Regions from separate parts of the Xanthobacter aminoxidans genome, predicted to be linked through region 2. Evidence: riboswitches for the same ligand, from Rfam matches in the RefSeq annotation. Region 2 holds a riboswitch; each other region holds the start of a gene.
The links. Region 2 has a riboswitch for cobalamin ahead of V5F74_RS09000 (ribonucleoside-diphosphate reductase subunit alpha). Riboswitches for the same ligand answer to the same signal wherever they lie in the genome.
Positions count from the first base shown of each region.

Region 1: linked by a shared signal. The riboswitch ahead of V5F74_RS14995 (energy-coupling factor ABC transporter permease) and the one ahead of V5F74_RS09000 (ribonucleoside-diphosphate reductase subunit alpha) in region 2 are both predicted to bind cobalamin.
Region 3: linked by a shared signal. The riboswitch ahead of V5F74_RS04840 (DUF1636 family protein) and the one ahead of V5F74_RS09000 (ribonucleoside-diphosphate reductase subunit alpha) in region 2 are both predicted to bind cobalamin.

Region 1 covers NZ_JBAFUS010000002.1:1,264,051-1,273,764, forward strand. The annotation lists gene cobS (adenosylcobinamide-GDP ribazoletransferase) at 1-564, shown strand, start outside; gene V5F74_RS14965 (DUF1289 domain-containing protein) at 625-861, shown strand; gene V5F74_RS14970 (retropepsin-like aspartic protease family protein) at 868-1,584, shown strand; gene V5F74_RS14975 (cation transporter) at 1,653-2,564, shown strand; gene V5F74_RS14980 (aldo/keto reductase) at 2,614-3,450, opposite strand; gene V5F74_RS14985 (hypothetical protein) at 3,598-3,975, shown strand; gene V5F74_RS14990 (DUF983 domain-containing protein) at 4,053-4,622, shown strand; gene V5F74_RS14995 (energy-coupling factor ABC transporter permease) at 4,683-5,366, opposite strand; cobalamin riboswitch at 5,404-5,645, opposite strand; gene V5F74_RS15000 (copper chaperone PCu(A)C) at 5,737-6,228, opposite strand; gene V5F74_RS15005 (hypothetical protein) at 6,379-6,828, opposite strand; gene V5F74_RS15010 (hypothetical protein) at 6,844-9,714, opposite strand, start outside.
Region 2 covers NZ_JBAFUS010000002.1:4,184-13,897, reverse strand. The annotation lists gene V5F74_RS09015 (multidrug efflux RND transporter permease subunit) at 1-1,605, opposite strand, end outside; gene V5F74_RS09010 (efflux RND transporter periplasmic adaptor subunit) at 1,605-2,723, opposite strand; gene V5F74_RS09005 (ribonucleotide-diphosphate reductase subunit beta) at 2,950-4,068, opposite strand; gene V5F74_RS09000 (ribonucleoside-diphosphate reductase subunit alpha) at 4,092-6,953, opposite strand; cobalamin riboswitch at 7,108-7,305, opposite strand; gene V5F74_RS08995 (short-chain fatty acyl-CoA regulator family protein) at 7,863-9,275, opposite strand; gene V5F74_RS08990 (isocitrate lyase) at 9,448-9,714, shown strand, end outside.
Region 3 covers NZ_JBAFUS010000001.1:1,060,055-1,069,768, forward strand. The annotation lists gene cobN (cobaltochelatase subunit CobN) at 1-1,619, opposite strand, end outside; gene cobW (cobalamin biosynthesis protein CobW) at 1,623-2,657, opposite strand; gene V5F74_RS04840 (DUF1636 family protein) at 2,654-3,022, opposite strand; cobalamin riboswitch at 3,220-3,416, opposite strand; gene glyS (glycine--tRNA ligase subunit beta) at 3,631-5,970, opposite strand; gene V5F74_RS04850 (MFS transporter) at 6,189-7,496, opposite strand; gene V5F74_RS04855 (MFS transporter) at 7,524-8,852, opposite strand; gene V5F74_RS04860 (glycine--tRNA ligase subunit alpha) at 8,936-9,714, opposite strand, start outside.

The DNA of each region.
Region 1 (9,714 bases), 1.3 Mb from region 2:
GCGCTGGCGCTGGCCACCGGATGCTTCCACGAGGACGGGCTGGCCGACACCGCGGATGGGCTGGGCGGCGGCCGTGACCGTGCGCACAAGCTCGCCATCATGCGCGACAGCCGCATCGGCACCTATGGCGGGACCGCGCTCCTGCTGGGGCTGCTGCTGCGGATCGGCGCGCTGGAGGCGCTCGCCATGTCGGTCGGCCCGCTGCGCGCCGGCCTTGCCCTCATCGCCGGCGAAGCCGCCTCGCGCGCCGCCGGGGTGCTGCTCATCGCCGCTTTGCCCCCGGCCCGCACCGACGGCGCGGGCGCGTCCGTCGGCCGGCCCTCGGAAGCGGCGGCGCTGTCCTGTGCCCTGGTCGCCGCCCTCATCGTCTGCGTGCTGATGGTGGCGGCGTTCGGCATCGGCGCGGCCTTTGCCGGCCTGATCGGGCCGGTGCTGGCGCTGCTGGTGATGATGCGCCTGTCGAGCCGCCTCATCGGCGGGCAGACCGGCGACGTGGCGGGCGCCACCCAGCAGGTGGCGGTGATTGTGTTCCTCCTCGGCGTGCTTATCTTCGGCGGACGGTAGGCGAGCGGCGATTCCCGCCCCGCCTCAGCCGGAAGGAGCCGAGGGCCCGCCCGCGCAGCCATGACCGAGCCGTCAGAAACCCGGACCGTTTCCCGCACCGGCACCATCGTCACGCCCTGCATCAAGGTGTGTGCGGTGGAGCCCTTGAGCGGGCTGTGCATCGGCTGCGGGCGGACGCTGCGCGAGATCGGCGGCTGGGCCTCCTTCTCCCCGGATGCGCGCGACCGGATCATGGCCGTCCTCCCCGACCGTCTGGCGCGTCTCCGGCAGACGGCGCCGGACGCCTTCATGGAATAGGCCGCCATGCGCAGCGACCGTCTCCTCTGGCTCCTCCTGATCGGCCTGTTCGCCGGCGGCGTCATCCTCGCGGTGAACCACGAGCAGGGCGAAGTGGCGGGCATCGACATCAACAAGTTTGGCGCGCTGGTGGGGCAGCTTTCCATCGCCGTGTTCGTGGGCGCGGCGGCGTGGTCCATCATTCGCGGCCGGATCGCCGAATCGCTCATGGCCGCCGCCTTCTGGCTGGTGCTCGCGGTGCTGCTGGCCCTCGGCTACACCTATCGTGACCCCCTCGCCCAGGTCGGCCGCAAGGTGCTGGCCGAGGTCGCGCCGGGCTATGCGGTCAATCTCGCGCAGACCGGCACGAGCATTGTGGAGGTGACGCGCGGCGCGGGTGGCGACTTCGCGGTGCGCGCCGGCATCAACGGCTCCGGGGTGAGCATGCTGGTCGACACCGGAGCCTCCTCCGTCGTGCTGACCCACGAGGCGGCGCAGGCGGTGGGCCTGCCGGTGGATTTCCTGAAGTACGACGTACCCGTCGACACCGCCGCCGGCCGGACGCGCGCCGCCGCCGTGGTGCTGGACACCATGACCGTCGGCAGCATCGTCGAACGGCACGTGCCCGCCCTCGTCTCTCCCGCCGGCGCATTGCGCACCAGCCTCCTCGGCATGAGCTTCCTGTCGCGGCTGGACGCCTTCGAGTTCCGCGGCGACAAGCTCGTCATGCGTGGCGGAAAATGATTGTATTTCCGCCTCCTGCTCGTCTCGGTTAGGGTCGCGCGTTCCTCATGCCTGAACGGCGAAGCTTGATGCGCGTGCCCACAGCGACCGATCTCCAGAAGGAACGGGCGATCCTGTTCGCCATCCTTCTCGATTTCAGCGTTTTCGTGCCCTACCTCATCACCGTGTCGCGGATCGGTTCGCTGGCCATGCTGGCGGAACTCCTGCGCGGCGGCCTGCTGCTTCTGGTGGAAGGCCTCGCGCTGGTGACGCTGCGCGCCGCCCATCGCGGCCGCATGTATTTCTACGATTTCGGCATCGGCAAGCTCGAGCGCATGTTCGCGGCCGCCATCGGCGTGCTGCTGCTGCTCGCGGCGGTGTTCATCCTCATCAAGGTGATGGACTCGACCGAATCCGAGCCGCTGCCGCCATTCTGGGTGGCCGCCGCCCTGGGGCTTGTCGTCTACAACCTGTTCACGAATCTGGCGCCGCTGGTTCCGCTGTGGCGGGCGACGCGCGCGGGCACCTCTATCATCGTGCTCAGCCAGTTCCGCGCCCGCATCGCCAAGGCAGTCGCCTCGGTGACGGTCGTGGTGTGCGTCGCCCTCGACGTGCTGCTGCCGCATACCGAGGTGGGGCTGGCCGCCGACGATATCGGCGGGCTTATCGGCGCCGCCTTCATGCTGGCCATCGGCGGCGCCATGATCTCGGAAGCCCTGCCGGACCTTCTCGACCGGGCGCTGGCCGAGCCGCTCCAGATGAAGGTCAACGCCGCACTCGCCGCCTACTTCGATCGCTACGAGCAGCTCATCGGCGTTCGGACCCGCAAGTCCGGCAATGTCGCCCATGTGGAGATCACGGTGGGCTTTGCGCCCGGGCGCACCATCGCCGACGTCAGCTCGGTGACGCAGGGCCTGCGCCAGACACTGACCGCCGCCATACCCGACGCCGACGTGGTGGTCATCGCCGCGCCCTACGATCCGGACGCGCGAACGGCCTAGAGCATCTGCATTTTCACGCGAACCGGCATCCACTTCGCTTGAAAGTGCTTCAGAGCATCTCCAGCCCCACCTTGCGGCGCGGCGGGGGAAAGGCCTTGTCGATGGCGGCGAGGTCTTCGGCGTCCAGCACCAGATCGCGCGCGGCGGCATTCATCTCCACATGCTCGACGCGGCTCGCCTTGGGGATGGCGATGACGTCCCCGCTGCGCATCACCCAGGCGAGCGCCACCTGGAACGGGTCCACGCCGTGCTTCTTCGCCACGGCGCCCAGCGCCCCGCCACGCGGCAGGCGGGCCTGCTCGATGGGGCTGTAGGCCATGACCGGGATGCGCGCGGCCCGCATTTCCGGGAACAGGTCGAATTCCGGCCCGCGGCGGCCCGGGTTGTAGAGCACCTGGTTGGCAGCGCAGGCAGTGCCACCCTTGGTCGCGAGCAGTTCCTCCATGTCGTCCGTGTCGAGGTTGCTCACGCCCCAGAGGCGGATCTTGCCGGCTTTCTGGAGCGCCTCGAAGCCGGCGATGGTCTCGGACAGGGGATGGTTGCCGCGCCAGTGGAGGAGATAAAGGTCGATCACGTCGGTCTTCATCCGCTTCAGGCTGCGCTCGCAGGCGGCGGCGACGCCGGTCCGGCTGGCGTTGTGGGGATAGACCTTGCTGACGAGGAACACCTCGTCCCGACGCCCGGCAATGGCCTCCCCCACCACCTCCTCGGCACCGCCGTCGGCATACATCTCCGCCGTATCGATCAGGGTGAGGCCGAGGTCGATGCCGCGCTGCAAGGCCTTCGCCTCGGCGGAGCGGGCGGTGGAACGCTCGCCCATGTACCAGGTGCCCTGGCCGAGGGCGGGCACGGTCTCGCCATTGGGAAGGGTCACGGTCTTGGTCATGGGCGGTTCCTCGGGCTTCGTTCCGCTGGCTGGTCGCGGGCGACCATAACGGCTGCTTCAGGCAGGTCCAGAGCCGGCCTGCGGCAGGGAGACGCTGCGTAGATTCACGCGCTTGACCCCTTCTGCCGCGTTGCACACAAGCGGAGCATGGGCATCGGTTTGGGATTCAAGGGCTTGCGGGTGGCGGCTGCAGCACTTTTCGTGCTGGCGCAGCTGACGCTCGGGTTTGCCCATCAGCCTGTCGCCCTGCCCTCCTCCGAAGCACCGGTCGATCTTGCGGCCTATGCGCTGCCGGACGGCACGCTGCCGGACCTCTGCCTCAATGGCGCAGACACCGGAACGGTTCTCAAGGCCCATCCCTGCGACGCCTGTGTTCTGACCTCGGCGCCCGGCCTTGCCGTGGAGCCGCAACCCGCGCTCGCGGCGCCCGATGGCCGGCGCATCGCGCACCTCCCCGCGCGCTGCGAACGCCGGCCGGCCGAGCAAGCCCGCGGCGCCCAGGCGCGTGGCCCTCCCGTGACGTGACCCAAAGCTGAACCGGCGCGGGAGCCTCCCGACGCCTCCGGTCCCTGCCGCCCATGCGGCCCTTCGGGTTTTCGTTCATGTCAGACACGCAATCTCACGCGTCTTCGGAGGCGCTCGCGCGCGCCCGCGCCGCCATGTCGGCGGAATTCGGCACCGTCACCCGCACCGCGTTCGATCCGGCGCGCGGCGCGCCGCGGCGGCTCTATCACACCAACGGCTTCAACCCACCCCGCCCCATCGAGGCGGCGGCGCGGCGTGGCTGGTCCGGGCGTTGCCCGGCCTGCGGCGAAGGTGCCCTGTTCGGGCGCTGGATGCAGGTTTCGGACTCCTGCGCGCACTGCGGCGAGGCGCTGGGCCATGCCCGCGTGACCAATGCCGTGCCGGTCCTGGCAATCCCGCTGGCACTGCTGGCCGGATCACTGGTGGGCGGCATTCTGGAGCTTATCAGCGAGCTCCCGCTGGCGCTCGAGCTTGCGGCCAGCGAACTGGTGGCGGTGGCGGCCGCCTTCCATGTGCTGCCCCACGCCAAGGGCCTCGCCGTTGGCCTTGCCTGGGCGAACCATGTGGGCGGCTTCGATCCGCTCCGCCATCTGGTGCCGGACCCGGAAGCCCCAGCCGCCCTGCCCCCACAGGTCGAAGCCCCCTGAAACGCAGAACGCCGGCGGGAGCACCGCCGGCGTTCTGTTATCCGAGGGTTGCGGGCGCGATCAGGCCGCGTCGTAGAGCCGGCGCTCCAGCAGCGGGTTGCCGCCCTTGAAGGCGCCATGCAGCGCCTTCGCGGCCGCAAGCACCGCAAGGTCCACCAGCGGCTCGACGATGATGACGAGCATGTAGGCGCCACCAAAGGTCGCCACCGAGGCGATGTTCTCGGATGCGAAGCCCTGGCCATAGACGGCCCAGAACGCCACCCAGCCGACGATGCCGGCCTGATAGGTGGTGGAGAGCGCGAGCGCCTGCCCGTACTTCAGTTCCACATAGGGCGTGCCCGGCGCCACGATGCGGCGCGCGACGGCGGCGACGCCGAACAGCGGCACCAGCAGGGTCGTCACGTTCATCCCGTACTGGGGCAGGTCGAACGGCGCGAAGAACAGGCCCTGGACGAGCAGGCCGAAGGCGAGGCCAAGCGCCGCCGGAGCCGCGCCGAACATCAGGAACAGGGTCGAGCCGAGAATGAGGTGCACTTCCGAGACGCCCACCGGATAGTGCGGCAGCACCTCGAAGAAGCTGAACACCAGCGCGGTGGTGGCGAGGGTGCGGCCGGCCAGCGAGAGGACGCCGCGCTCGCGCGCCGCCTCATAGGCAAGCTTCAGGGCATAGCCGCCGGCGGCGGCCGCCGTGACATAGCTGAGGCCGATCTTGGCCCCGTCCACGAGTCCGGGTTCGATATGCATGCTGGTCTCCGTTGCCGTCTCACCCGACGGCCCGAGGGTTATCATCATGCGATCGGCCGGTCTCCTGACTCGCGGGTCTACGCTCACCCCCGCCTTCCCGGCCGGCCCTAGGGGCTGTGGCCAGTGGCATACTGGAAGATCGCTCGCCGCTCACAGTCGCGGGGGCGGTTGGGGCTTCGGGCCACCCCGGCGGATTTACGCGCAGGTTCAGGCCCTACCCCATTCCCGTTTCACTCCGGATGCCGTGGCAACCGGAGCACCGTTCGCACGTGCAGCAGGCACCGAACACCTCCGCGCTGTCAAGCGATCCCGGAGGCGAAACGCGCCGGTACCTTCCGGACCGGCGCATCGTGCGCGTGTGTTTCCCGCCTCAGTGGCCGGGATGGGCGCTGCCGGAGGCGCCGAGGCCCTCCACCGTGAACTTCACGGGCACGCTGCCGGCCTTCTCGAAGGTCAGCGTGCCGTCCACAGAGGTGCCCTCCTTGAGCGGGGACTTCAGGTCCATGAACATGATGTGGTAGCCGCCCGGCTTCAGCTCGACGCTGCCGCCGGCCGGGATGGTGAGACCGTCCGGGATGGGCCGCATCACCATGACGCCGTCCTTCATGGCCATCTCGTGGATCTCGACCCGGCCGGCGAACGGCACGGTGGCGGAGATGAGGCGGTCGGGCGCAGCGCCGGTGTTCTTCACCACCAGATAGCCGGCGGCGACGCTGGCGCCGCCCGGCGTCGCACGCGACCAGGGATGGTCGATCTGCAGCGAGCCGGCCTTGTAGTCGTGCGCCACGGCAGCGCCCGTCAGGGCGACGGTGGCGACGGCAGCGGCCATCACGGCACGGCGGGCGAGATGGAAAATGGACATGGGTGCTCCTTGGTTGCGCCAATGGGGCTTCTGCCCCATGGCGGGATGAACCTGCTGGTTGGACTTGATGAGCCGCCCGCCACCCGAGCCGGACACGCAATGGCGTGGCCGCGCAGGCGGGGCAGATTCGGCCTTCGAAGGCGTCAGGGGTCAGGCGCCGAGGGGAGGACCCTGCGAGGACCGCGGCTCGCGGCGGTCGCGACCACTTCCCTCTGCGACGGCAACGGCTGCCCGCTCGGAAATCGCGGGGGTCGCGACAGGACGTCCGGCGTCGGCGGCAACCGGGAGGATCGGCGCCAGAGAATGGAAGGCGCAGAGGGCGCAGCAGACGGAATGGTCTGCCTGCGGCGACTCCGGGGTGTTGTCCGGAACTCCGGTGCTGCGGGCGCACAGGGCACTGCCGCCGGGCGCGCTGGCCATGGCCGTGCCGGCGGAGCGCTCGAGCGCGATGCCCGCGACGAACAACTGCAGCACGAAGGCATAGGCAAGCCAGACGCAAAACGCGCCGCGCCCCCACCCTGCCTCACGCCACCTCGCCACCCGCTGCTCCCGGACCTCGATCACCGGCCGGCATGTTAACCGCCCGGCGGAGAAAGTCATCCGGTGCCGCCGCCCTCAGAAGTGGACGGCGAAGCGCGCCATGCCGCGCTGGGACAGGAAATCCTGGCCGACATTAAGGCCGTACTCCACCTTGATCTCCAGATTGTCGCGGGTAACGGCCTGCAATCCGAGGTCGAGATTGCCCAGCACGTCGGGCAGCGGCGTGGAGGTGACAAAGTTGCCGGCAGACAGCGGCGCCCACAGGAAGCGCGCCGTCGTCTGCCAGGCATCGTTGGAGGCGAAGGACGCGCCGAGGGTCATGTAGGGCCGCAGCACCACCCCATCCGGCAGGTCCATCCGGCCGCCGAACTCCACCGCCGGGGTGGCGACGAAGGTGGTGAGGCTCGATCCCTGCAACGCCAGCTCGGCTCCCGTGCGGCCGAGTTCGCTGAAGCCCGGCATCTCCACGTGAATGAGGTCGAGGTCCACCCTCGGCCGCACATAGTAGTTGGCGAACGAGAATTCGTAGGACGCCCGCAGCCGACCGGTGACGTTGTAGACATCGGAATTGCTGGTGGCCTGGCCTCCGGCGATGCCGATGGTCCGGGTGTTGTCGTAGGAGACCCAGCCGGCATCCACGGCCGCGGAGAACAGCCAGGGGCCCCACTGCCGCTTCAGGGCGACGCCGATATCGCCGCCGTTGCCGCTCGCCGAGAACCAGCCGCTGGGGCTGGACACCGACGACTGCTGGTAGGCGCCCGACAAGGCGAGGAACCAGTCCGTGGCCAGCTCGTGCTGGACTCCCGCCTGGAAGATCAGGCTGTCCGAGGCATAGCCCTGCATCTGCGAGGTGGTCGTCTGGCCGGTGTGGTCGTAGATGATCCGCGCCCAGGCGCAATTGTCCTCCCGCAGTTGGGTGCTCGATGCCACGAACACGGGGCAGCTCAAGGTGCGGTCGAGGAAGGCCTGACTCTCGCCGATGCGCAGCCCCGCCGGGGCCTGGAGCAGTTGCGGGGAGAGCTGGCCCAGCGCGCTCTGGTAGGCCAGTGCCGAATTGATATCGATGAGGCCGTTGAACACCTTGGACATGCCGCCGACATCGCCAGTGTCCCACACCCGCTGCAGGCTTCCGCCGACGGATGCCTCATTGCCCGACAGCCACACGCCCTTAGGCAGGAAGTGGGCGATGGGGCTGATGGTCAGCGAGGTATCGTCGGCATGCACCGCCCAGCTGTAGGCAAGGCCGCTGTCCTTCGCCACCGCCGTGCTGGTCAGCTGATCCGCGACGAAGATGGTGTAGGAATCCTTGGGTGCGATGCTGGTCGCGCGCGGGTCGATGGTGCCGCTGAGGGTGGCCCCGCCGACGACGCGGATCTGGTCGTTGCGCGCAGAGGCCGAATCCACATCCACCTGCAGAACGCCGTCAGAGCCGAGACCCCCGGCGATGCTGGTGGTGGCGATCACGCCCAGCCCGCCGGGATTGACCGTACCGTGGTTGATGAAGCCCGGAGCGCCCGGCCCCGCACCGAAGGTGGCGGTGAAGGTGGAGGTGTCCCCCGCGGTCTTGACGACTGTGCCGGAATTGAACGTCGCGCCCGCCTCGTTGACGAGCCCGTTGGTGCCCCCGCCGAGATCGACGCTGCCGTTCAGCGTGCCCCTGTTGATGACGCTGTCGTCGCCGACGCCGGCCGCGATGGCCATGCCGCTGAGCCCGGAGACCGTCGCGCCTTGCGCGATGGTGACGGTGTTCTCGGTGCCGCCCGAAAGGACGATGGCAGCGGTGCCCGTGCCGCCCCGCACCACGCCGCCATCGGCGATGAGGATCTGAATCTGGCCGTTTCCGCTCGCCCCGAGGCTCTGCGCGAAGATGGCCGGCGAATTGTCGCCGGTGGCGATGGCACTGCCGGAGACCAGCACGGTGACAGGTCCACCGGTCCCCGCGCCGCCGGCCGTGCCGAGGCCAACGCCTCCGGCAGTCGCCGCAAGGCCGCCACCGCCGCCGATGGACTGGGCCACGATCACCGGCGCGTTGTCGCCCCGTGTCGTGGCCGTGCCGGTGAGGGAGACGTAGATGGCGCCGCCGTTGCCCGAGCCGCCGCCGCTGCCCTGGATGCCGTCCTGGTTCGAGAACACGGCGCTGGCCGCCGAGCCGCCGATGCCGCCGCCGCCACCCACCGACTGGGCGAAGATGGCCGATGCACCGGTGCCGGAGGTGACGATGGTTCCCGCAGCGAGGGCGTAGATGTTGCCCCCGTTGCCGCCCTGCCCGGCCGATCCGCCGAACGCGACGGCGCCGGTGGCATCGGCCGAAGACGTGCCGCCGATGCCGCCGCCGCCGCCGATGGACTGCGCGAGCACCCCGAACGCGTTGTCACCGGAGGTGCGGATCACCGAGCCGGCGGCGAGATCCAAGGTGACGGTGCCGCCCTCACTGCTGCTGCCGCCATCGCCGCCCAGGGTCAGGGCGAGCGAGTGGCTGCCCGATGTCTTGGTGGAGCTGGTGGCGGCGATGCCGCCGCCACCGCCGATGGATTGCGCCAGAACGCCGATGGAAGCATCGCCCGACGTCTGGATGGTGCCGTACACGTTGCCATAGACCTTGCCGCCGGCGCCGCCCGCACCGCCCGAGGCTCCGAGGCCCACGGTCGCGGAGAAAATGCCGTTGCCGGAATCGGTGGCCACGGTCGAGGCCCGCCCGCCACCGCCGCCGATGGACTGAAGCACCATGCCGTTGGCGAGGTCGCCGCTGGTGACGATGGTGCCCTGCTGCGTGACGTTGACGGTATCGCCCTTGCCCGCCACGCCACCGGCACCACCGAGGGAAAATGTGGCGGCGATGGTGTTCTGCCCGCCGTTGGCGACGCTGTTGGCGACGGAGGCATTGCCGCCGCCGCCGCCGATGGACTGCGCCAGAACGCCGTCCGAGCCGTCACCCAGCGTCTGGAT
Region 2 (9,714 bases):
GGGCCGTCCCACCAGCCGGGCGACGCCGCGCGCGTAGCCGCGCGTCAGCCCCGCGAAGCGCCGGTCGAACCAGCCGAAGACGCCCCGCTTCTCCCCGCGCTCCCGCACCGGCCGGAGCATGGTCGCGCAGAGCGCCGGCGTGAGCGTGAGGGCAAGGAAGGCCGACAGCAGGATCGACACCGCCATCGTGAGCACGAACTGCCGATAGATGACGCCGACCGAGCCGCCCGCCAGCGCCATCGGCACGAACACCGCCGAGAGCACGAGCGTGATGCCGACCACCGCCCCGCTCATCTCGCCCATCGCCCGCAGCGTCGCCTCGCGCGGGGCGAGCCCCTCCTGCGCCATCAGCCGCTCGACGGTCTCGACCACCACGATGGCATCGTCGACGATGATGCCGATGGCCAGCACCATGCCGAACATGGTCAGCACGTTGATGGAATAGCCCGCCGCCAGCATCACCGCGAAGGTGCCGAGCAGCGCGATGGGCGCCACGATCGCCGGGATCAGCGTGCAGCGGACGTTCTGCAGGAACACGAACATCACCAGGAAGACCAGCGCCATGGCCTCCAGCAGCGTGACCAGCACCTTCTCGATGGAGACGCGCACGAAGGGCGCGGTGTCGAAGGGGATCGAGAACCCCATCCCCTCCGGCATTGCCTTGACCAGCTCCGTCATCCGCGCGGCGATGGCCGATGAGGTCGTCACCGCGTTGGCGCCGGGCGCGAGCTGGACCGCGAGCGTCGCCACCGGCTTGCCGTTGGAGCGGGTCGCGAAGGCGTAGGATTGCGCGCCGAGCTCCACCTGCGCGACCGCGCCGAGGGTGAGGGTCGATCCGTCCGGATGGGCGCGCAGCACGATGGCGCGGAACTCCTCGGGCGTCCTCAGCCGTCCATCGACCTCCAGCGGCACCGTGACCCGCTGGCCGGCGGTGGTCGGCTCGGCCCCGAGGGCGCCCGGCGCGATCTGCACGTTCTGCTGCGCGATTGCGGTGGTGACATCGCCGAAGGTGATTCCGTGGGCCGACAGTTTGACGGGATCGATCCAGATCCGCATCGCGCGCTCCGTCGCAAAGAGCTGGACACGCCCGACACCCGGCACGCGCTTGAGCTCGTCGGCGACGTTGCGCACGGCATAGTCGCCGAGGGTCACCTCGTCATACGCCCCGCCGGGGGCGATGATATCCACCAGCAGCAGGAAGCCGGAGGCCGCCGCCTCGACCGTCAGGCCAAGCTGCCGGACCGCCTGCGGCAGGCGCGGCTCCACGGTCTTCAGGCGGTTCTGCACGTCGACCTGCGCCAGATCGGGGTTCGTGCCGGGCTTGAACGTCACGGTGATCGTGGCGGTGCCGGACGTGTCCGTCGCGCTCTCGAAATACAGGAGATTGCGCACGCTCGAAAGTTCACGCTCGATCAGGCTGATGACCCCGTCGCTCATCGTCTGCGGCGAGGCGCCGGGGTAGGTCGCATAGATGCTGATGCTGGGCGGCGCGATGGCGGGATAGCGCTCGGTGGGAAGCTGCGGGATGGCGATGGCCCCGGCGAGCGCGATGACGATCGCGATGACCCAGGCGAAGACCGGCCGGTCGATGAAGAAGGCGGGCATCAGCGCTGCGGCTCCGCATCCGCCACACGCTCGCGCTGCCACGGCAAGGCGGTCACCTGGGCGCCCGGCTGGACATGGTCCTGCCCCTCCACGATCACCCGCTCGCCGGCACGCAGCCCGCGCTCGACGACGATGCGCCCGTCGATCTGCGCGCCGGTCACGATCTCGCGCCGCGCCACCCGGCCGGGGTCCTCGACGATGCTGACGTGTTCCATGCCGTTGCCATCGCGCTGCACCGCCTGCAGCGGCACCAGCAGGGCCTCGGGCCGCTTCTCCCGCAGCAGCCGCGCCCGCACGAACATGCCCGGCAGCAGCAGGCGCCCGGGATTTTCTGCCTCGACGCGCAGGATCACCTCGCCCGTGCCGGGGTCCACGCTGACCCCCGAGAACAGCAGCCGTCCGACCACAGGAAAGGCCTCGCCGTCCGCTGAGAGGATGTCCACCGCGCCCGCATCCGCGCCGTCGGCCCGCGCCAGCCGCCGCAGGGCCTCCAGGTGCCGCGCCGGCTGGCGCAGATCGACATAGACCCGGTCGATCTGCTGCACGATGGCGAGGGGCGAAGCGCTGCCGGGGGTCGCCAGCGCGCCCTCGCTCACAAGCGCGTGGTCGATGCGCCCGGCGATGGGCGCGCGGAGGGTCGCGAAGCCGAGATCGAGCGTCCGCCGCTCCAGCGCCGCCCGGCTGTGGGCGACATCTGCGGCGGCCTGAGCGCGCGCGGCGATGGCATCCTCATGCGCCTGCTGGGTGGCGGTGTTGGTCTTGAGAAGCGCCTCGACGCGCCTCACCTGCGCCTCGGCCCGGTCGAGCACCGCCTCGGCCCGGCGCAGGACCGCAGCCGCCATGTCGACTTCCGCGGCGAACGCGGCCGGGTCGATCTGGAACAGTGGCTGGCCCGCCGCGACCTCGCTCCCCTCCCGGAACAGCCGGTGCTGGACAATGCCGCCCACCTGCGGCCGGATTTCCGCGACGCGATAGGCCGCGACCCGGCCCGGCAGCACGTCATGAATCGTAACGGCCTCGGGCCTCAGCTGCACGACCGAGACATTGACGGGTTCGGGAGGAGCCGCAGGCTGGCTCTCCCCGCAGGCCGCCAAGGCGAGCGCCCCTGCTAGAATCATGGGGTAGCACCGGGACCGCACAAGGCCTCGGCGAGGAAGATCGGTTTTCATGGGCTGGGCTATTACGCAGCGTCATTGCCTAAAGATTACGATGGACAAAGAATTGTGGAATTCGCCTGCGGCAGGGTGTCATGCCGCGGGCGTGGGAGATGGAGAACGTGGCGCACGCGACGCGGCCGTTGTCCTGCGTCACGACAATCACCGCCGCGGCGGGAGGCAATCCCGCTCAATCCCAGGCGAGCGCACCGCCGTTCTGGTACTCGATGACGCGGGTCTCGAAGAAGTTCTTCTCCTTCTTCAGGTCCATGGCCTCCGACATCCACGGGAAGGGGTTCTCCGCCTCTGCGAACACCGGGGCGAGGCCGAGCTGCGCGCAGCGCCGGTTGGCGATGAAGCGCATGTACTGCTCACAGAGCGCGGCATTCAGGCCGAGCAGGCCGCGGGGCATGGTGTCCCGGCCGTACGCCGCCTCGAGGTCTGCCGCATCCTTCAGCATCCCGCGCACCTCGTCCTGGAACGCCCGGGTCCACAAGTGCGGGTTCTCGATCTTGATCTGGTTGATCACGTCGATGCCGAAGTTCAGATGGATGCTCTCGTCGCGCAGGATGTACTGATACTGCTCGGCAATGCCGACCATCTTGTTGCGGCGGCCGAGGGAGAGGATCTGCGCGAACCCCGTGTAGAACCACATGCCCTCGAACACCACGTAGAAGGCGACGAGGTCGCGCAGGAACTTCTGGTCCGCTTCCGGTGTGCCGGTGCGGAATTCCGGATCGTCGAGGCTCCGGGTGTGACTGAGGGCCCACGCCGCCTTGTCGGTGATGGAGGGCACCTCCCGATACATGTTGAACAGTTCGCCCTCATCGAGGGCGAGGCTTTCGACGATGTACTGGAAGGTATGGGTGTGGATCGCCTCTTCGAACGCCTGTCGCAGCAGATACTGCCGGCATTCGGGATTGGTGAGGTGGCGGTAGATGGCGAGCACGATGTTGTTCGCCACCAGGCTCTCGGAGGCGGCGAAGAAGCCGAGGTTGCGCTTCAGCATGCGCCGCTCGTCCTCGGTGAGGCCGTCGCGTGACTTCCACAGCGCGATATCCGCCTGCATGGACACCTCGGTGGGCATCCAGTGATTGTTGCAGCCGGACAGGTATTTCTCCCATGCCCAATGGTACTTCATCGGCAAAAGCTGGTTCACGTCGGCGCGCGCATTGATCATGCGCTTCTCGTCCACGGTGACGCGGGCGCCGTTGCGATCGATCTCCCCGAGGCCGGTGGCTTCGGAGGGACCGGCCGGAATGCCGGGCATGATGGCGGGCTGTGGCTTGGTGTCAGACCAGTCGAGCATGGTTTCTTGTCCTTGTCCGCCGGTCACTGGCAGGCTTCGCAGGTGGGGTCGTTGATGGCGCAGGCGTTGCCCCACGCTTCGCTGTCGACAGCTTCGCCGGAAATGGCTGCGGGGAAAGCCGCTACGGCGGGCGGAACCGTGGCGGCGACGGCGTTGAGCTTGCCGTCGGTGCCCTTGAGCGTGGACTTCTCCACATGTGTGGCCGAGCGCGACCTGAGGTAGTAGGTCGTCTTCAGCCCCCGCTTCCAGGCCAGACGGTAGAGCTCATCGAGCTTCTTGCCGGAAGGGCTCGCAATGTAGAGGTTGAGGGACTGGGCCTGATCGATCCATTTCTGCCGGCGCTCGGCCGCCTCCACGAGCCAGGCCGGGTCGATCTCGAAGGCCGTGGCGTAGAGGTCCTTCAGGTCGTCCGGAATCCGGGCGATTTCGCCCAGGCTCCCGTCGAAATATTTGAGGTCTGAAACCATCACCTCGTCCCAGAGTCCGCGCGCCTTCAGGTCATGGACGAGAGCGGCGTTCACCACGGTGAAGTCGCCCGACATGTTCGATTTGACATAGAGGTTCTGATACGCCGGCTCGATCGACTGGCTGACACCGCAGATGTTCGAGATGGTGGCCGTGGGCGCGATGGCCATGCAGTTGGAATTGCGCATGCCGGTGGCAACCACCCGCTGGCGCAGGCTGTCCCAGTCGAGTGTCCGGGACCGGTCGAAATCCGCACCGCCGCGCGCCTCGGCGAGCCGTTCGAGGGAGTCAATGGGCAGGATGCCCTGCGACCAGAGCGAGCCCGCAAAGCTCGGATAGCGCCCGCGCTCGGCAGCGAGATCCACCGAGGCGGAGATGGCATGGAAGGAGATTGCCTCCATGCTCTCATCCGCGAAACGCACCGCCGCGTCCGAGCCGTAGGGAAGGCGAAGCGCCTGAAGCGCATCCTGGAAGCCCATGATGCCGAGGCCGACGGGACGATGCCGGAGGTTGGATCGGCGCGCCTCGGGGATAGTGTAGAAATTGATGTCGATGACGTTGTCCAGCATCCGCATGGCGATGCGCACCGTGCGCGCCAGCTTCTCCATGTCCAGGCGGCCATCGGCGATATGGGAGAACAGGTTGACCGAGCCGAGGTTGCAGACCGCCACCTCGTCATCCGAGGTGTTCAGCGTGATTTCCGTGCAGAGATTGGAGGAATGCACCACGCCCACGTGCTGCTGGGGCGAGCGGATATTGCACGGATCCTTGAAGGTGATCCAGGGATGGCCGGTCTCGAACAGCATGGTCAGCATGCGCCGCCACAGATCGAGCGCCCGCACCTGCTTGAAGACCTTCATTTCCCCCCGCGCGGCCCGCGCTTCATAGGCGAGATAGGCGGCCTTGAATGCGGGGCCGTAAAGGTCGTGGAGATCGGGCGCCTCATCGGGGGAGAACAGGGTCCACGGGCCGTCCTCTTCCACCCGCTCCATGAACAGGTCCGGCACCCAGTTGGCGGTGTTCATGTCATGGGTGCGGCGGCGCTCGTCGCCGGTGTTCTTGCGCAGATCGAGGAAGTCCTCGATGTCCACATGCCAGGTCTCCAGATAGGCGCAGACCGCGCCCTTGCGCTTGCCGCCCTGATTCACCGCGATGGCGGTGTCATTCGCCACCTTCAGGAAAGGCACCACGCCCTGGCTCTCGCCATTGGTACCCTTGATGTGGGCTCCGAGGCCGCGCACCCGGGTCCAGTCATTGCCGAGGCCGCCGGAATATTTGGCGAGCAGCGCATTGTCCTTCACCGCCTTGAAGATGCCGTCCAGGTCATCCGCCACCGTGGTGAGGAAGCAGGAGGAGAGCTGGGCGCGCAGCGTCCCAGCATTGAACAAAGTCGGCGTGGAGGCCATGAAGTCGAAGGAGGAGAGGAGATCGTAGAATTCGATCGCCCGCGCCTCCCGGTCGATCTCGCGCAAGGCCAGGCCCATGGCGACGCGCATGAAAAAGGCCTGCGGCAGCTCGAAGCGCGTACCGCGCACATGCAGGAAATAGCGGTCGTAGAGCGTCTGAAAGCCCAGATAGTCGAAGGCGAGGTCCCGCTCCGGCTTGAGGGCGGCAGCCAGCCGGGAAAGGTTGAAGCGACCGAGCTCGGGATCGAGCAGGTCATTGGCGATGCCGGTCCTCACATAGGCGCCGAGATAATCGCCGTAGCGCTCCGCCATCTCGGCCTGCGTCGCCTGTTCCGGCCGACCGGCGACGAAGCTCAGGGCCTCGCGGCGCAGCTTGTCCAGCAGGAGGCGCGCGCTGACCTTGGAATAGTTCGGCTCGGTCTCCACCAGCGTGCGCGCCGCCAGGATGGGCGCCTGCGCCAGTTCATCCAGCGAGATGCCGTCATAGAGGTTGCGTCGCGCCTCGTTCAGCACTGCCACGGCCGAGACGCCGTCGAGCCCGGCGCAGGCCTCGCCGATGACGGTCGAAAGGCGGGCGGCATCCAGCGGCACCAATGCGCCGTCGGCGGTTCTCACATGCAGCACGGCGGCGGCATCACCGCCCGGATGCACCACGGCGAGGGCCTTCGCGCGTTCCCGCGCCCGCGCCTCGCGATAGAGCACATAGGCGCGGGCGACCTTGTGATGCTCTCCGCGCATGAGGGCCAGTTCCACCTGGTCCTGCACATCCTCGATATGGAAGGTGCGTCCGACGTCGGGACGCCGGGTGAGGTTCGCCACGATCTGGTCGGTCAGCCCCGCCACAATGTCGTGGATGCGGCGGGACGCGGCAGCCGACTGTCCCTCCACGGCCAGGAACGCCTTGGTCAGGGCCACCGCGATCTTGGCGGCATCGAACGGCGTGACCGCCCCATTGCGGCGGATGAGCTGATAGCCGGGCGCGCTGGCGACCGCTTCAACATCAGGGGCCGGCATGGAAAATCTGTAGCTGCCATTGGCATGGCGTTCGGCGGTCGCTGGCATCATCATCCCCGATGAATGTGGGGACGGAGAGCAGGCGGACGCATGCCGAAACAGGGGGAGGCGCACGCCACCCGCAGCAAGCGCCTCACCGGGACACCCCGCCCGTGGACGTACTGGTGTCGCGGCAGGTCTCCTGGCTCGCGGGTCATCATTCTTGTCCGTCTTCCCAAGGCCATGGGGCCTCAGTGACATGGGTGAACAAGAACTCGCCGCTTACAGTTGCGGGGGCAGCGCCGGCTTTGGACCGGCTTCCCTCTTAGCTCTCGATCTTGCGAGTCGAGAGACCGTGACCACCAGATTTAGTGGCTATTGCGGCGGCAATGTCAATACTTTGCGCCTGCGGAGTCCCCTCCCGCACGGACGGACCTGACGGCGGAGGTGCGACCTACGGGGATTTTCCCGCAGCCTGTTTGACCCCTCGCAATGCCCACCGGCGGCCGTCGTGCCGAAGATTGGCACGCTCTCCCACGCGATCTACTCTCGCGTGCGGCCGCAGATTTCCCGGGCGCCGTATCATGTCGCGCATGGGCTCCAGGCTGACGCGCATCGGGTGCCCGATCGGCTCATGAAATACAAGGTCACCGGCATCCATGATGCCTCGCCTCAACGGACCTTGTCCACGGGTTGGTCCCGCGAACAAAGACGTCACCGGGCCACCAGACCCCGGAGAAATTGGCGCGCGGCAGACCGCCGCCGCCGCGCGCCCGAACCCGATGGCCCTGTCAGCCTGCGATGTTTGCGCTCCATCGATGACCGATGGGGAACAGGAGCGGTCACACGCAAGGAACCCGATTCTTCAACCGGATAGGGCCCAACCATCGGTGTGATCGGGTGCTGGAGGTCAGAATATCCCTCGCCCTGTCACCCCTCGGAGTAGGGCGTGAAGACACTCCTATTCTCATCCACCGTCAGAAGGCGGCCGATCAGCGGGAAGGCACGCTGCGGGCATGACGGCCGCTCGCACACCTTGCATCCTGCACCGATGGGAATGGCCGCGCTGGGATCATCCAGAGCGAGGCCTTTGGAGTAAACCAGCCGTCCGGCGTGGCGGATGTCGCATCCGAGGCCGATGGCGAAGGTCTTCCCCGGATCACCATAGCCGCCGGCGGAGTGATGCACCGTACGAGCGATCCACAGATAGGTGCGTCCGTCGGGCATCTGCGCCACCTGGGTGAGAATCCTTCCGGGTTGGGCGAATGCCTCGTAGACGTTCCACAACGGGCAGGTGCCACCCACCCGGGAGAAATGGAAATCGGTCGCCGACTGCCGCTTCGAAATATTTCCCGCCCGATCCACCCGAATGAAGAAGAAGGGCACGCCCGTCGCTCCCGGGCGCTGCAGCGAACTAAGACGATGGCAGATCGTCTCGAAGCCGACGCCGAACCGTGCGCCGAGACGCTCGATGTCATAACGCTCCTGCTCCGCCGCGGCGACGAAGACGCGGTACGGCATCAGCAATGCGCCGGCGAAGTAATTGGCAAGGCCGATCCGTGTGAGCGCTCGGGTTTCCTTCACGCCCGCCGATGCCTCTTCGGCAAGGCGTTCAATCAGCGCGCCCTGCTCCAGGAAAGCAAGCTGGGTGGCGATCTGGAACGCCCGCTGACCATCGTCGAGCCGGCGGGATAGGCGCAGGACCCGTTCACCGGGCAGAAAGCGGCGCTGTGCCGCCTCGTCTTCGGCGCGCTCGATCCGCACGCCATGACGCATGTCCATATACCGCGCGAGGCCCTCGGCCATGTCGCCGGGGATGAGCTGTCTCGCCTGCGCCAGTCGTTCGGCCGCGTCGTCCAGCTCGGCGAAATAATTGTGACGGGCGTAGAAGAAATCACGCACCTGCTCATAAGGCATAAGAGCCGCCGGCATCGCCATGCCCCCAGAGCCGAGGCCGAGTTCTCCCGCCATGGCATCCGCCCGCTCCACCGCATGCCGCAGGCGTCGATTGAGCGCGACAACCGCACGGCCCAGAGCCGGCATGGCGGAGGCCACTTCCTTCAGTTCGGCAAGGCTCACATGCTCGCTCGTGAGCGGATCCGTGAAGACTTCGCGCAGGTCTGCCACGAGGCGCCCCTCCTCTCCCTCGGAGAAGAGCTGCACGTCCACGCCGAAGATCTCGTTGATCTTCAGCAGCACCGGCACCGTGAGCGGACGCTGGTTCTTCTCCAGCTGGTTGAGGTAGCTCGCAGAGAGCCCGAGGGCCTGGGCGAGCGCCAGCTGGGTCAGGCCCCGCTCTTCCCGCAGCCGCTTGAGCCGCACGCCGACAAAGGTCTTCTTCATCAGCTCCACCCCAATTCGCAAACTTCGCAAACCTGACCGTAAGGCCTCGCAAATCCACGCATTTTCAGTCATTCCGCACTGATCTGGCGGCAAATATTGTGAGGAAACGATCCGGTCGCAAGAAAATTCGCGACCGACAGACGGATGCCGAAACGCGAAGAGGGAGACACCCATGGGGACGTCGAGAAGCTATGCCGAACTCGCCACCGAGCTGAATGCACGGTTTCCCGACGGAACGGCACCGGGCGGCGTGAGCGTCGATGACATCATCCAGCTCCGCCTGCAGAATACGTTCGATACTCATCTCGATATCGCCCGCGCCATGGCCAAGGTGATGCGGGCGGACATGGCGGCCTACGACGCCGATCCGTCCCGTTTCACCCAGTCGCTCGGCTGCTGGTCGGGCTTCCATGCGCAGCAGATGGTCAAGTCGGTCAAG
Region 3 (9,714 bases), on a different contig from region 2:
GCGCCGAGATGGACCACGGCGTGGGCATCCAGCCCTTCCCGCAGCCACAGGCCGAAGGCGAGGAGCCCGTGGCGGGGCGGCAGGCTGGCGTCGTGATAATCCGCCCGCCGATCGAGGCTCGCACCACGATCGGGGGCGAAGGCGAGCGTGATAGTGCCGGAACGGGCGTGGCGGAAGCGGAAGGCGCCATCGACGACATCCGCATCGTCCTCCGGAGCGCGCCAGGCGGCGGTGACGGCGGCCTGCGCGGCCTCCGGCAGGGTGGCGAAGAGGCCCCGGTAGGTGTCCAGCGTCAGCGCCGGTTCGGGCTGGAACGCGGCAAGGAGCGCCTTTGCATCGTCGGGCACGGGGCCGGCGCCGTAGCCGGCCGCCGCGAGCGTCCCAAGCATCCGCCGCGCGCTCTCGGGCACGTCGAGGCCCACCGCATAGCCGGCGCGGCCTTCCGCGCCGGGATAGTCCGGCAGGATCAGCGCCAGCCTCCGCTCCGCGCGGGGCGTGGCGGCGAGGCGCACCAGCGCCGCCGCGCGATCGGCCACATGGGCCACCGCCTCCGGCTCGGGCCGGTTGATGGCGGCGGTGAAGGCGAGGTCGGCGTCGGGCGGGGCGAAATCCTTGAAGGAGAGGGCGCCGGCCAGCACGCGCCCGTCCAACTCCGGCAGCACCACGTGCATGGCGAGGTCCGCCGCCGAGAAGCCGCGTGGGCTCCCCGCCCACGCCTCCCGCGCCGTGGTGGCGGGCGCCGCCTGTAGCACCGGCGGGCCGCCTTCCGGGAACAGCTCGGCCGCATCGCCGGCCGCGAAGGCGGTGGTGGTGAGGAGGATGGCGGGGTCCAGCGCCGCCGTCGCCGCCCGCACGGCCGCGCGGGCCTCCGGCGCCTTGAGGCTGGGGACGAACAGGCAATGGGCGGCGATGCCCCGCGCTTCCAGCGCTACAGCCAGCGCATCCACGGCGGCGGTGTCGGCGGCGAGCCATTGGGAGCGGTAGAAGAGGATGAGCGCGTTCGGCCGCCCCTCCCCTTCCCTGCCCTTGTCCCGCCCACGCACCTCCTCCAGCGTCGCGAGGCCGGCGCCGGGGCGGTGGAAGGCGGTGGCCGGCACGGGGTGCGGCACGGGGATGGCATGGGGCGCGGGAAAGCCCGCCGCCTCGCCCATGGCGGCGAGCAGGGCCGCCATGTTCGCCGGCCCACCCGCACGGAAATAGCCGAGCCAGCGGGCGAGCGTATCCTGCGGCAGCGTGGAGAGGGCGGCGAGGCGCGGGTCGTCCTGGTCCTCGCCGGGCAGCAGCGCAAGGGCGATGCCACGGGCGCGGGCCGTGGCGGCCAATTGCTCGGCGCCGTAACGCCACCAATCCAGCCCGCCGAGCTGGCGCACCAGCACCACCTTCGCCTTGGCCGCGATCTTCTCCACCCACAGGTCCACGGACATGGGGTGGCGCAGATCCTTCAGCCGCGCGAGGCGCAGGCTAGGCACCGCACCGCCGCGCGCCCGCCAGGCGGCGGCGAGGGCGATGAGATCGCTGTCGGTGAAGGAGAGGGCCACCATGTCGCCGGGCGGCTGGGCGAGGTCGACCGGCTCGGCCAACTCCTCCATGCTCGTCGATGTGGTGGCGAGGATGTGCATGGGCTAGCCGAGGATGGCCTGTTCCACCGCCGCGCGGTCGAAGCCCTTGAGGCCGATGACCACCAGCGCCCCGCGCCGCGCCTCGCCCGCGCCCCACGCGCGATCGAAATGGTGCGACACGCGCGGGCCGACGCCCTGCACCAGCAGGCGCAGCGGCTTGCCTTCCACAGCGGCGAAGCCCTTCACGCGCAGCACGTCCGGCGTCTCCGCCGCCTTCACCACGCGGGCGGCCAGCGCGGCGGGATCGGCGATCTCGGGCAAGGCGAGGACGATGCTCTCGAACTCGTCGTGGTCGTGGTCTTCCTCGTCGTCGTGATGGGTGCGGCGGGTGTCGATCAGGTCTTCCGCGCCGACGCCGAGGCCGAGCAGCACGGCCAGATCCACCTTGCCGCCGGAGGATCGCACCAGCTTCACCGCGCGCGGCAGGGCGCCGGCCACCGCCTTCTCGGCGGCGATGAATCCGGCCGCATCGAGCAGATCGGACTTGGAGAGGATGACGAGATCGGCACAGGCGATCTGGTCCTCGAACACTTCTTCCACGGGATCGTCATGGTCGAGGCTTTCGTCCCCGGCCCGCTGCGCGTCCAGCGCGGCGAGATCAGGGGCGACGCGGCCTTCCGCCAGCGCCGGGCCGTCCACCACCGCGATCACGCCGTCCACCGTCACCCGGCCCTTGATGGCCGGCCACTGGAAGGCCTGCACCAGCGGCTTCGGCAGCGCGAGGCCGGAGGTCTCGATGAGGATATGATCCACCTTCGGCGCGCGGGCGAGGATCTGGTCCAGCGCCGGCACGAAATCATCCGCCACGGTGCAGCACAGGCAGCCGTTGGCCAGTTCCACGATGGAGCCCTCGTCGCAGCTCTCGATGCCGCAGCCCTTCAGGATCTCGCCGTCGATGCCCACGTCGCCAAACTCGTTGACGATCACCGCGAGGCGCTTGCCGCCGGCATTCTCCAGCACATGGCGGATCAGCGTCGTCTTTCCGGCACCGAGGAAGCCGGTGACGATGGTGCAGGGCACGCGGGCGAGGGAGGTCATCGGGTCTCCTTGGGGAAAAGCGGGGGAATGCGCGCGACCATGCCGCGCTTGAGAGCATCCGGCCGGCCGCGCCAGGGCATCAGGCCGTCTGGCGAGCCTGCGAGAAGCGCGGCGCCGGTGAGAAGGTCAGCGGCGCTGTCGGGGGAGAGGTCGCCGAACACATAGGTCCAGCCATCGCGGCGAACCATGGCGGCGGAGAGCGCGCGCTTGCAATTGGCGAGACAGGAAACGCCTTCGACCGCGACGCCTTCCACCGCGACGCCTTCGGGGAGGGATGCGGCGCAGGCGGAGGCGAGGAGGCGGGCGCCGTCACGCTGGGCGTCGGGTGGGGCGTCATTGCCGGGGGCGCGGCAGGTGGTGCAGATGAGGAGGGTGACGGCGGGGGCGGTTTCGCGCGCGGCTTCTGGCGCAGCTTGGGGCGCGCAGCCGGCTTCCGCGCTGTCGCCGCCCGGCTCGGGTGCTGTGCTGTCGGGAATCGCGCCGCGCTCCACCGAAACGTCCACGGGTGCGAGCGCCCGCGCGCACGGGCTCGAAGGGACGCAATACCGGAGCACCCCGCCCGGCGCGGACCTCGTCGAAGGCAGGTCTCCTGGCTCGCGGTTCACCGCCCCCGCCGCCTTCCCGGATTGCTCCAGTGGCGTCTGGCAGGGGCTCACCGCCGACAGTTGCGGGGGCAGCCGCGGCATTGGGGGGTCTCCCCGCACCGCATTCCCTTTTACGCCCGTGTGGGACCACGGGACCTTCGACGCCGCCACTAAAGGCAGTGGCGGGCGGGATTGTCAAATGAGGGCGTAGAACCCCGGACCAGCGACGGCGAAGCCGGAGCGCCGAGCCGGGGCCCAGCGCAAGGCACCGCCGCAGGCGCTTCAATATCCGGCGGTCTCGGGCTTTGCCCGCTGCGCGGAGGCTCCTTGCGCTGGCCCCCGGCTCTCCTTCCACTCCGCTGCGCTGCGTTGCAGTCGGCCGGGGCGCCCTACCCCTCGATGCGGTCGAAATCGGCGATGCCGCGGGTGGCGGCGCGGATTTCGTCGAGCAGCTTCAGGCGGTTCTCGCGCAGCGCGGGATCGGCGTCGTTCACCGTCACGGCGTCGAAGAAGGCATCCACCGGCTGGCGCAGGTCCGACAGCGCGGTCATGGCGGCCTCGAAATCCTCGGCCGCGACGGCCCTGGAGACGCGGGCCTTCACGTCCTCGATGGCGGCGGCGAGGTGCTCCTCGGCCGGCTCCTTGAGCAGCGCGGCGGAGGTGGGGCCGGCGAAGGCGCGGCCGTCCTTCTTCTCCTCGATGCGCAGGATGTTCACCGCGCGGCGATAGCCGGCGAGCAGGTTCCTGCCATCCTCGGTGGCGAGGAAGGCGGCCAGCGCCTCCACGCGGCGGACGACGAGGAGGAGGTCGTCCTGCCCTTCGAGGGCGAAGACGGCATCGACGAGATCGTGACGGGCGCCGCGGTCGCGGAGGTAGACTTTCAGGCGGTCGGCGAAGAAGGCGAGGAGGTCGGCGCTCTGAAATGAGAGGAGGTCTGCAATCGTTCGGGGATTTGAAGGACCGCTCACTTGATAGATCGGACGTTCGTTGTCTATTTCGCCCTCAGAAACGATTCCTAGATAAAGCTCTTTGTTTGAGGGAGTGGAACGGATGATAGAGATGGCCTCGGACATAGGCGGCAATGTCCCTCCCATAATTTCATCCGGCCAAATCATCTCCATCGCATCGCCCAAACCGACTCTTGAAAAAATCGCCTTGTACCCAGCGTTCTCAGCTCGTTTTACGTAGGTTTGAGTTCGAAAAGCTCGAGCCTGGAATTCAACCGCATCAACCAACCTCAACCGAATCCCATTCTCCAGCACAATCCTAATCACCCCCAGCGCCGCCCGCCGCAGCGCATAGGGGTCCTTGCTCCCGGTCGGCTTCTCATCGATCGCCCAGAAGCCCACCAGCGTGTCGATCTTGTCCGCCAGCGCCACGGCCACGGAGACCGGCGCGGTCGGCACACGGTCGTTCGGACCCTGCGGCTTGTAGTGCTCCTCGCAGGCGGCGGCGACCTCAGCCGGCAGGTTCTCGCCCTGCGCGTAATAGCGGCCCATGAGGCCCTGAAGCTCGGGGAATTCGCCCACCACCTCGGTGAGCAAATCCGCCTTCGCCACCAGCGCGGCCTCCTCGGCCAGCGCCACCGGCGCACCCACCTTGGGGGCCAGCTCCTTGGCGAGGCGGACGATGCGCTCAATGCGCTCGGCCTGGGAGCCCAGCTTCTCGTGGAAGGTGATGGACTGGAACTTGGGCATGCGGCTGGCGAGGCCGTTCAGCCGGTCCGTGTCCCAGAAGAATTTCGCGTCCGACAGCCGGGCGCGGATGACCCGCTCGTTGCCGGCGACGATGGCCGCGCCGCCGTCCGAGGCGACGAGGTTGGAGATGAGGATGAAGCGGTTGGCGAGGCGCCCGGTCTTGGGGTCCTTCAGCACGAAGCACTTCTGGTTGGCGCGGATGGTGGCGCGGATCACCTCGTCCGGAATGTCGAGGAAGCGTTCCTCGAACGATCCCATGAGCACCACGGGCCATTCCACCAGCCCGCACACCTCGTCCAGCAGGCCCTCGTCCTCCACCAGCTCAAGGCCGGCGGCGAGCGCGAGGTCCTTGGCGTCGTTGAGGATGATTTCCTTGCGGCGGTCGCGGTCGGCCACCACCCTGGCGGCCTCCAGCTTCGCCATCCAGTCGTCCAGCCGCTTCACGGTGAAAGGCTCGGGCGCCATGAAGCGGTGGCCGCGGGTGACGTTGGAGGCCTCGATGCCGTCCACCGAGAAATGCACCACCTCCGGCTCATCCCCCTCGGCGCCGAAGGTGGCGACGATGGAATGGAGCGGGCGCACCCAGCGCAGCGTGCCGGCCCCCCAGCGCATGGACTTCGGCCAGGGGAACTTGCGGATGATGTCCGGCACGATCTCGGCCACCACCTCGGTTGTGGCGCGGCCGGGCTTTTCCACCACGGCCACGTAGAAATCGCCCTTCTTGGGGTCGGACTGGATGGTCGCCTGATCGAGGGAGGCCAGACCCGCGCTTTTAAGGAAGCCGGCCACCGCCTGCTCGGGCGCGCCCACGCGCGGCCCCTTCTTCTCCTCCCGCTGGTCGGCCTGACGGCCGGGCAGGCCGTGCACGGCCAGCGCGAGGCGGCGCGGCGTCACGAAGGCCTTCGCGCCCTCGTAGAGCAGGCCGCGCTCCACCAGTGCGTCGGTGACGAGCTTCTTCAGCGCGTCGGCCGCCTGGGCCTGCATGCGGGCGGGGATTTCCTCGGAGAAAAGTTCGAGCAGAAGATCGGGCATCGGTTCGGGCTCGTCCTCCCCATGCGGGGAGGCTGGCGCTTGCGCGCGGCGGGTGAATTTCGCGGCCTGTGCTAGAGCGCGATCCGGGCGGATTGAAACAATCCGCCCGGATCGCGCTCTAAACTCAGGGAAGAGAACGCGTGATCCAATCAGATTGCGATGCAATCTGATTGGCGCGTGCTCTAGTGCCTTTCGGCCGCCGCGTCGAGGGGGCGGGCTCAGTCGAGGGAGCGGCCACGCATCTCCGTGAGCCCCAGCGCGGCGAGGAAGGCCACCACGCCGCCGGCGATCATGAAGAAGGCCGGGGCCATGGCATCACCGGTGAGACTCACCAGCAAGACCGCCACCATGGGCGCCGTGCCGCCGCCGAGGCCGAGGCCGAGATTCCAGCTCAGCCCCACCGCCGTGCAGCGGGTGTGGCGGGGAAACATCTCCACCAGCGCCACCGCCATGGGTCCACCATAGATGGAGACGATCACCGCAAAACCGAGCTGCCCCAGCAGCGCCAGCCCGGCCGAGCCGGAACCCAGCAGCAGGAACAGCGGCCAGGTGAACACGGCAAGGCACAGGAATCCGCCGACGATGAGCGGCTTGCGGCCGATGCGATCGGACAGCGCGGCGAAGCCGAAGCACCCCGCCATCACCACCGCCATGCTCACGGCGTTCAGCTCCAGCGCCACATGGGGGGTGAAATGGTCCTGCTGCTGCAGCCAGGTCGCGAGATAGACGAAGGAGAGGTAATAGGCGATGCCCAGCACGATGTTGATGAGCGTCGCCCTGAGGATGCCGCCGCCACTCTCGCGGAAGGCCTCCACCACCGGCAGGGTCGGCCGGTGCACCGGCTTCACGTCGCGCGCCACCGTCCGGCGCAGGATGAGGGCAAAGCCGCCGAGCAGGCAGCCGAGCAGGAAGGGAATGCGCCAGCCCCAGGCGGCGAGGTCGTCCGCCGACATGAGGCCGGAGACGAGCGCCCCCACCGCCGAGCCCAGCAGCATCCCGCCATTGCAGCCGACGATGACCAGCGAGGTCACCGCCCCACGCCAGCGCAGCTGCGCATTTTCCGCCAGGAAGACGGCGGAGGTCATGTATTCCCCGCCCACCGACAGCCCCTGCGCGAGGCGCAGCATCAGCAGCAGCACGGCGGAGAGCACGCCCGCCGTCTCATAGGTGGGCAGGAGGCCGACGCAGAAGGTTGAGATGCTCATGAGCGCGGCGGAGGACATGAGCGCCGCGCGCCGGCCCAGCCTGTCGCCGATATGGCCGAACAGCACCGAGCCCAAAGGCCGCATGAGGAAGGAGGCCGCGAACACGCCGAACACCGAGAGCATGGCTGCCGTGGGGCTCGACTCGGGGAAGAAGTTGCGGGCGAAGATGCTGGCGAGGAAGCCGTAGACGGCGAAATCGTACCATTCCAGCACGTTGCCGAGCATGCCAGCGGCCATCAGCCGGCGCGAGAGGACGGGCGCGCCGTCGGGCGCCATCCCGCCGGAGACGTCTTCGGCCTCGTTGTGCGCAATGCTGCTCATCAATCCCGTTCCTGCTCCGCTCAAGCGTTAGGGCCATTGGGAAGGTGCGTCCAGCACCCGGCCCCGGCGTTCGGCAAGGGCCACGACGCCCACCAGCGCGACGGCCGCCAGCCCCATCAGATGGACCGCCGGCGCCATGGAGAGGCCGAGGCCGCTCACGAAATAGGTGGCCAGCATGGGCGCGAAGCCGCCGGAGACGCCGATGCCGAGATTCCACGCAAAGCCCATGGCGCTGCACCGCACCGGCGTCTCGAACAATTCCACCAGCAGCGCCGGCAGCGGGCTCGTGACCGCCGCGGCCATCACCGAGAAGACGAGCTGCGCCGCCAGCACTTCCGCCGGGCTGCCGCCGCGCAGCAGCAGGAACAGCGGCCAGGAGAGAAAGACGAAGCCGGAAAGCCCCGCCGCCACGATCCGGCGCCGGCCGATGCGGTCCGACAGCGCGGCGAACAGCAGGCAGCAGATCACCGACACGATCAGCGCGAGGGTGGTGAAGGCAAGGGCGGTCGCGGGGGCAAGGCCGGCCTCCTGCTCCATATAGGTCGGCAGGTAGACAAACAGGAGATAGGTGTCGGCGCCGACGAACACGGTCACCAGCATCGCGGCGACGATGGAGCCGCCCGCCTCCCGGAAGGCCCGCGTCAGCGGCAGGCCCCTGGCCTTGCTGCCCCCGCGATCGCCGGGTCGGCGCCGGCGCAGCACCAGCGCCGTGATGCCGAGCACCGCGCCGAGCAGGAACGGCAGCCGCCAGCCGAAGGCCTGCATCGCCTCCGCCGACAGAAGCGCGCTCAGCAGCGCGCAAACGCCGGAGCCGATGAGCGTTCCGGTCTGCCCTCCTGCCGTGGAGAAGGCGGCGGTGAGGCCGCGATGGCGGGGCACGGCATGCTCGGCGAGATAGATGGAGGAGGTGGTGTATTCCCCACCGATGGACAGCCCCTGCAACAGCCGCAGGATGAGGAGCAGCAAGGGGGCGAGGACGCCGGCGGTCGCATAGGTGGGCAACAGGCCGATACCCACCGTGGCGCAGCTCATGACCGAGACCGAAGCAATGAGCGCGATGCGGGGGCCGAACCGGTCGCCCACATGGCCGAACAGGATCGCCCCCAAGGGCCGCATCAGGAAGGCCGCGCCGAACAGGCCGAAGGCGGAGATGAGCCCCACCAGCGCATCCTCGGCCGGAAAGAAGGTGCGGGCGAAGATGGGCGCGAGGAAGCCGTAGGAGGCGAAGTCGTACCACTCCAAGAGATTGCCGATGGCGCCTGCCGCGAGCAGGCGCGGCGACGCGCCGCCCGGATGGGACGCGCCCGGCGGCCGGATGCCGGACAGGTCACGGGTGCCGACATCGGTGGCGGTCATGGCGGGTCCGGACGGCGGGCGGGTGCGGCTCCGTTTCAGCTACCACCCGAATGGAGGCCGGGGCAATCCCTTACCGCTGACCCTCAGGCCGCGGCGCCGCCGCCCTCTGTCTTCAGCCATGCGGCGCCGCAGGCCTTGGCGAGTTCCCGCACCCGCAGAATGTAGCTCTGCCGCTCGGTGACGGAGATCACGCCGCGCGCGTCGAGCAGGTTGAAGACGTGGGAGGCCTTGATGCACTGGTCATAGGCCGGCAGGGCCATGTCGTGCTTTTCGCCCTTGTCGCCGAAGGCCAGATACTTGTGGCAGGCGGCCTCGGCCATGCGGAACTGCTCGAACAGCATGTCCGTGTCGGCGGCCTCGAAATTGTGCCGGGAATATTCCCGCTCGGCCTGAAGGAACACGTCGCCGTAGGTTGTCTTCTCGGCGCCCTCTCGGCCGTTGAAATTGAGGTCGTAGACGTTCTCCACGCCCTGCACATACATGGCGAGGCGCTCGAGGCCGTAGGTGAGCTCACCGGACACCGGCGCGCACTCGAAGCCCGCGACCTGCTGGAAATAGGTGAACTGCGACACCTCCATGCCGTCGCACCAGCATTCCCAGCCGAGGCCCCAGGCGCCCAGCGTCGGGCTCTCCCAGTCGTCTTCCACGAAGCGCACGTCGTGCAGCTTCAGGTCCACGCCGATGGCCGCCAGCGATTGCAGGTACAGCTCCTGCAGGTTCTCCGGCGAGGGCTTCAGGATGACCTGGAACTGGTAATAGTGCTGGAGCCGGTTGGGGTTCTCGCCATAGCGGCCGTCCTTGGGGCGGCGCGAGGGCTGCACATAGGCCGCCTTCCAGTGCTTCGGCCCCAGCGCGCGGAGCG